One region of the Vannielia sp. ABF1_015 genome, then DNA from elsewhere that is predicted to be linked to it. Evidence: riboswitches for the same ligand, from Rfam matches in the RefSeq annotation. Region 1 holds a riboswitch; the other holds the start of a gene.
What was found. A riboswitch is a leader RNA that binds a small molecule or an ion and turns the genes downstream of it on or off. The one in region 1 is predicted to bind cobalamin.
Positions count from the first base shown of each region.

Region 2: it holds a riboswitch for cobalamin, as region 1 does, so the genes downstream of both, ACXAG6_RS04080 (TonB-dependent receptor plug domain-containing protein) here and ACXAG6_RS08005 (hypothetical protein) in region 1, are expected to answer to the same signal.

Region 1 is NZ_JBSWXT010000001.1:1,596,335-1,599,739, reverse strand. Features, by position in the region: gene ACXAG6_RS08010 (TRAP transporter large permease) at 1-1,270, shown strand, start outside; cobalamin riboswitch at 1,561-1,766, shown strand; gene ACXAG6_RS08005 (hypothetical protein) at 1,888-2,196, shown strand; gene ACXAG6_RS08000 (homocysteine S-methyltransferase family protein) at 2,334-3,383, shown strand.
Region 2 is NZ_JBSWXT010000001.1:784,285-787,689, reverse strand. Features, by position in the region: gene ACXAG6_RS04085 (ABC transporter substrate-binding protein) at 1-44, opposite strand, end outside; gene ACXAG6_RS04080 (TonB-dependent receptor plug domain-containing protein) at 85-1,914, opposite strand; cobalamin riboswitch at 2,055-2,256, opposite strand; gene nhaA (Na+/H+ antiporter NhaA) at 2,411-3,405, opposite strand, start outside.

The DNA of each region.
Region 1 (3,405 bases):
CCTCGTCGGCGGCGTGGGCACGGCGGTGCTCAATGGCTGGCCGATCGTGCTGAGCCAGCTCAAAGATCTCGCCTACGCGCAATTCTCCAACTACGACCTCTCGGTGGTGCCGCTCTTCGTTCTGATGGGCGCCATCGCCTCGCGCACCGGCCTCTCGGCCGACCTCTTCCGCGCCGCCAACGCATGGCTCGGCTGGATGCGCGGCGGGGTGGCGATGTCGGCCATCGCGGCCTGCGCGGGCTTCGGCTCGGTCTGCGGCTCCTCGCTGGCGACCGCCTCCACCATGGGCCGCGTCGCCCTGCCGGAGCTGAAGAAGTACAATTACTCCGACCGCCTCGCCACCGGCACCATCGCAGCGGGCGGCGTGCTGGGCATCTTGATCCCGCCCTCGGTGGTGCTGATCATCTACGCCATCATCGTCGAGGCCAACGTGGTGACCATGTTCATGGCCGCCCTGTTGCCCGGCCTCATCGCCGTGGCGCTCTTCCTGCTGACGATCCTCGCCTACACCACCCTCGCCCCCGGCTCCGGCCCCTCCGGCCAGCGCGCCTCCCGCGCCGAGCTGGTCTCGGCCACACTGGCGATCTTCCCGGTGCTGGTGGTCTTCGCCGCCGTCATCGGCGGCCTCTACTTCGGCCTCTTCAACCCCACGCCCGCCGCTGCCGTGGGCGTGGTCATGGTCGCGCTCATCGGCCTGCTGCGCGGCAAGCTGACCCTCGTGGAAACCCGCGAAGCCCTGCTCGAAACTGCCCACACCACCGGCATGATCTTCCTGATCCTGCTCGGAGCCGAACTGCTCAAAATCTTCATGGCCCGGGGCGGCGTGCCGCAGATCATGGCCGAGATGATGGCCAACTCCGGCCTCGCGCCAATGACCACCCTCATCCTGCTGTTGGCCGCCCTGATCCTGCTGGGCTGCCTGATGGACAGCCTGTCGATGATCCTCCTCGCCATCCCCTTCTTCTGGCCCGTGCTGGTAGAGATCAACGGCGGCGACTGGGCCACCGCGGCCGAAAGCCCCTTCGGGATGACCACCGAAGACCTCAAGATCTGGTTCGGCATCCTCGCCCTTATCGTGGTCGAACTCGGCCTGATCACGCCCCCCGTGGGCATGAACGTCTTCATCATCTCGGCCCAGGCACAGGACGTGCCGATGCGCGATACCTTCCTCGGCGTGCTCCCCTTCTTCTTCGCCGAACTGCTGCGCGTGGCGCTCCTGCTGGCGGTGCCGGGGCTGGTGTTCCTGTTGCCCACGCTAGTTGGCTCTTGATGGCGTCTGTCGCCCAATCCGAGCTCCTCGATCCCGTACAGCCGACACTGCCACCGCCCGCCTCCCGCTGCCGCGCATCTCGGCGCAGAATCTCTGGATCGCAGGCAAGGGCTGCCCCACGCAGACACCCAAGCGCTCATTTAGCCGATGAGGGGCGTGAGCCGAGCGGTGCCTTCTGCCGGGTTTCACACCCGCTCCCCCTGCGCCAAAGGCGCTCCATAGCCGCCAACAGCGCCCCGGCGCGCCCTTGCCCATAGCTGCAATTCGCGTTGGACACCGCCAGAATTTCCTGCAACAAAACCCGTGATGGTGCCCGGCCAGATTGGTCCGGCTGAAAAGGGAACGTGGTGCGGGCAACTTGCCCAATTCCACGACTGCCCCCGCAACTGTGAGCGGCGAGCGACCCCGATGAACACCACTGTGCCAAAAGGCGCGGGAAGGTTCGGGGAAGCGCAGACCCGCAAGTCAGGAGACCTGCCATCTCGGGTGCGCGTTGCGCGCCTCAGTCACCTAAACCCGGGCGGGGTGCCTTGGGACGGAGAGACACAGATGGCCCACGAACGCCCTGAGACATCGCCGTTACCGCTTTGCCCCCGCCAATTTGCGCGGAGGGCGCGATGCTACTGGAACGAACGATATCCCAACTCGACATAGGCCAGGTGCCAGCGCAGGAAGCGCGCCAGATGGCGCAACTGGGCTACATGCAATGGATCGCCAGCCTGCCCGGCGATGCCAACTATCGGCGTGCGGCGCTTCATGCCCACGTCATGGCTGCGCCCTACATCACCCTGTCACCCGCCGTGGCCGAATTTTGCGCCCTTTTGAAGCAATCGCTCACATCCCCCGCTCCCCTGCCCCTCTCGCTTCCGCCACGCAAGCGGCGCGGCGGGGCTGGTGCCCGGCGCATCGGGCGCATCGCCCTCTGACCTTTGTGAACACGGCCGCGCTCAATCCTGCGGCCTGACCGAGGACCATTGCAGCAGGCTGCGCATTGCACGCAGCCCGCGAGGCTCGGCTTCCAAAAACCATGGTCATGGACGGATCAACGAGAAAGGACGGATCCATGAATGAGAACCAACTGAAAACCCGGCTCGATGCTGGCCCCCTCATCTGCGCCGAGGGCTTCCTCTTCGAGCTGGAGCGGCGCGGCTATCTCACGGCGGGCGAGTTTGTGCCCGAGGTGGCGTTGGAACACCCCGATGCGCTGCGCAACCTGCATGTCGATTTTCAGCGGGCGGGCAGCGATATTGTCGAGGCGTTCACCTACAACGGCCACCGCGAGAAGATGCGGGTGATCGGCAAGGAAGACCTGCTGGAGCCGCTCAACCGCGCCGCGCTAAAGATCGCCCGCGAGGTTGCCGATGCAAAGCCGGGCAACCTGATGGCAGGCAATATCTCGAACACCAACATCTGGTCGCCGGACGACGGGGCGAAGCAGGCCGAGGTGCGGGCGATGTTTGAAGAAATGGTCGGCTGGGCCGTCGATGAAGGGGCCGATATCATCATCGGCGAAACCTTCTACTATGCGGGCGAGGCGCTTTGCGCGCTTGAGGTGGCTCGCGCCTCCGGCCTCCCGGTCGTTCTGACCCTCGCCCCCATGGCGGCCAGCGAGATGATGGACGGCACAGGCATTGTGGAAACCTGTCAGCAGTTGGAACAGGGCGGCGCAGATGTTGTTGGCCTCAACTGCTTTCGCGGGCCGCAAACCATGATGCCGTGGCTGCGCAAGGTGCGTGCGGCGGTGTCCTGCCATGTCGGTGCCCTCCCGATCCCCTATCGCACGCGCGCGGATGAACCGACCTTCTTCAACCTGAGCGACACCGGCGATTGCACCTGCCCGGCGCCCCATGGCCGCACCTTCCCGACCGCGCTCGATCCGATGTTTTGCAATCGTTACGAGATCGGGGCCTTCGCGCGTGACGCCTTCGCGCTGGGCGTCAACTATCTCGGCGTCTGCTGCGGGGCCAACCCGATGCTGATCCGCGAAGTTTCGGAAGCGGTCGGGCGCACCACCGAGGCCAGCCGTTACTCTGAGCGCATGGAAAATCACTTCATGTATGGCACCAACGCCCGGCTCCCCGCCCACATCAAGGCCCTTGGCGAAACCGCCTGATTGGCAAGGCCCGGCGGCCCGA
Region 2 (3,405 bases), 810 kb from region 1:
AGGTTGATCGACACCACCCGTTCGGGCGGTGCAGCGAGGGCCATCACGGCCCCCGCGAACCAGAGCGCGAGCGCTCCGATGAGGTTAGAACTTGGCACGGAGGCCCACGTAGAAGGCCCGATCGGCCTGACCGTAACCATTGACGGTTTGATACTCGGCATCGGTCAGGTTCTCGATGCGGAAGTAGGCCTCGGCCCCATCGTTGATCTCATAGGTGACCATGGCGTTGACGAGGGTGTAATCGTCTCCCTCGATCGGGCGAACGAAGGTTTGCGCGTCAACGTCGAGCACATCGGCAACGTGCTGCACTTCACCGCTGAAGCTCCAGCGCGGGGCGAAATCGGCCTCGACGCCGAGCACCAGATCATGGCGGGGCACGCGGAGTTGGCGCTCGCCATCCGGATCCTCGCTTTCGGTGTAGGTATAGGCCCCGAAGAGCGCCGCCCTATCGGAAAGCGCCACGCGGCCCGAAAGCTCCAGCCCCTTGGCCACGGAGGTGCCGGGGATCTGGGTGTAGACGAAGGCTGCGTCGGATCCGATCAGGTCTTCGACCTCGGTGTAGAACAGGGTGGCCTTCACAAAGTCATCGCCGCCCAGCCGCTTTTCGATGCCCAGCTCGGCGCTGCGCGAGGTTTCGGGCGTCAGCGTGTCATTGCCGTAGAACGGCGCGTAGAGCTCGTAGAGCGAGGGGGCGCGGAAGCCGGTGGCGAGCGAGGCACGCAGGATGAGGTCTTCCTGCGGGCGCCATGCCAGCGCCAGACGGCCGGTGGTGTGGCCGCCAAAGCGGTTTTGCGCGTCGTGCCGCAGGGCGGCGGAGAGGTCGAGCTGGCTGGAGGCGGCCCAGTTCACCTCGGCAAAGACGCCGGTGGTGTTTTGCTTGCCCTCAGCGGTGATGAAGGTGGCGGAGACAAACTCCTCTTCGGTGTAATCGGCGCCGAAGTTGAGCTCCACGGCGGGCGACAGCGTGGCTTGGCCAAGATAGCGCAGCCCTTGGCGCTCGCCCTCGTAGCGGTTGCTCGAGACCGCGTAGTCCCGCTCGATGTCGTAATAGGTGGCCTCGAACTGGTGGGTCACCGCGCCAGCCTCGTAGCGGGCAAAGGCGCGCAGCCCGTTGGAGGTGCCATCGGTTTCTTCGTCGGTGTCGCCGAAGGGGAAGCCGCCATCGATCGCCACTGTGCTCTTTTCGGCAAAGCCCACAAGGCCGATGGTGAGTGCATCGGACAGGGCATATTCGCCATTGAACGACAGGCGCAGCGACGAGAAGCCATCGGCCTCGGTGTTGCCGTCATTCTCATCGGCAGAGGAAAACCCGCCAAACTCGAGCCGCGCGAGGGTGACGGCAAAGTTGTGCCGGGTGCCCTTGCTGGTGATCGTTGCGGAGGTGCCGAAGCTATCGAAGCTGCCAACCTCGCCTTCAAGGTAGACGTGGGTGCCCTCCTCGGTTGCGCGGCGGCTTTGCAGCGAGATCACCCCGGCGACGGCGGAGGAGCCGTATTGCGCCGATTGCGAGCCTTTCAGGACCTCGATGCGGCCAAGGCCGGAGGTGCCCATCAAGCCGAAGTCATAGGAGGGCGAGGGGGAGGATGGGTCCAGCACGTCGATGCCGTCGATCTGCACTTTCACGTATTTCTGGTGCAGCCCGCGCATCCGGATGTCGGCCAGCCCGCCGGGGCCGCCGGCAGCGGCAAGCGAAAGGCCGGGCTGGCGGGAGAGGTAGGTGGCAAGGTCATCATCGCCTGCCGTTTCCAACTCGTCGCGGGTGGTGACTTCGACGGTCGCGCCGGTGCGCTCAGTCTCTGTCTCGCCCGACAGGTCGGCGGTGACGGTGATCGTGTCGAGTTCATAAGCCTCCTGCGCGGTGAGCGCGGAGGCGGCAAGCGCGAGGGTGGCTGTGGTGGCGAGGAGGCTCTTCATGGCGCCCAAAGTCCTTGTCATGCGGCCCCCATGACAGAGGCCGGTGTGGTGAGGTGTCTTTGGAATGGCGGGGCCTTCCGCGGACGGTGCTTTCGTCACCGCTACGGAACAGACCGTTGACGCCGCGCCCCTCGCACGGGTTCAGGGTGATCGCCTCGGCAGGTCTCCTGACTTGCGGGTCATTGCGAGATGGCCGGCCTTCCCGGGGGTTCTCCCCCAGTGGCCCGTCGGCCTCGCTCTCCGCTCACAGTTGCGGGGGCAGTCGTGGCATTGGGAGTTCTTCCCGCACCACGTTCCCTTTTGCTCCGGGCTTGCGCCCGAACCGAAGCAATTTGGGGGGTAGCGCAGGAGGGACGGCAGGCGCAAGGGATTCGTTAACCCTTGGGCAGCACCGCCGGGGGGGTGGGCTTTGACGCCATGTCGGGCGCTTTTGCCCCCGGGGTCGGCAGCGCAGGCCCAAAAAGGGCGCGCTGCCGATGGGGTTGGTGGTGGCTGACTACTCCGCCGCGGCTTCCGCCCGCTCGGCTGCGCCCGGCTGGTTGAGCGCCTCGGCCACCTCGGCTTCACCGGGGCGCGTTACCGCCCGCAGAACGAAGTAGCCGATGAGCGCCGACACGCCGGACCCGAGCAGCACGCCAAGGCGCACCTCGTTCATCAGCGCGGCATCGTCGAAGGAGAGCGAGCCGATAAAGAGCGACATGGTGAAGCCGATCCCGGCGAGGCAGGCGAGCCCGTAGATATGGGCCCATGTGACCCCGAAGGGCAGCTTGGCGAGCCCCATCTTGACCATCAGCCAAGTGGTGCCAAAGACGCCCACTTGCTTGCCCACGATCAGGCCGAGCGCCACGCCAAGCGGCACCGGATCGAGCAGCGCCCCGAAGGACATGCCCTTCAGCACCACGCCGGCGTTGGCGAAGGCGAAGATTGGGACGATCACGTAGAGCACATAGGGCGAAAGGCCGTGCTCCAGCGAGTGCAGGGGCGACTTGTTCCACTTGTCTTTCAGCGGAATGCAGAAGGCCGTTACCACCCCGGCGAGCGTGGCGTGCACGCCCGATTTGAGCACCAGCACCCAGAGCGCAACGCCGAGCAGCAGGATCGGTGCAACCCGGTGCGCCCCGCGCATGTTGCGCCAGATCATCAGCGCCAGCGGGATGCAGGCAAGGAAGAGGTAATCAATCTTCAGTTCGGCGGTATAGAACAGCGCGATGATGAGGATGGCCCCCATGTCATCGAGGATCGCCAGAGTCAGCAGGAAGATCTTGAGCGAGGCCGGCACGCGGGATCCGAGCAGGGCAAGAACGCCGAGGGCAAAGGCGATGTCCGTCGCCGCCGGGATGGCCCAGCCGTGAATGGTGGCCGCGTTGCCCCAGTTGAACACGAGGTAGACGAGCGCGGGCACAACCATGCCCCCCACCGCCGCCATGCCGGGCAGCACCACATCGGCGGGGTTCTTCAACTTGCCTTCCATCAGCTCGCGCTTCAGCTCAA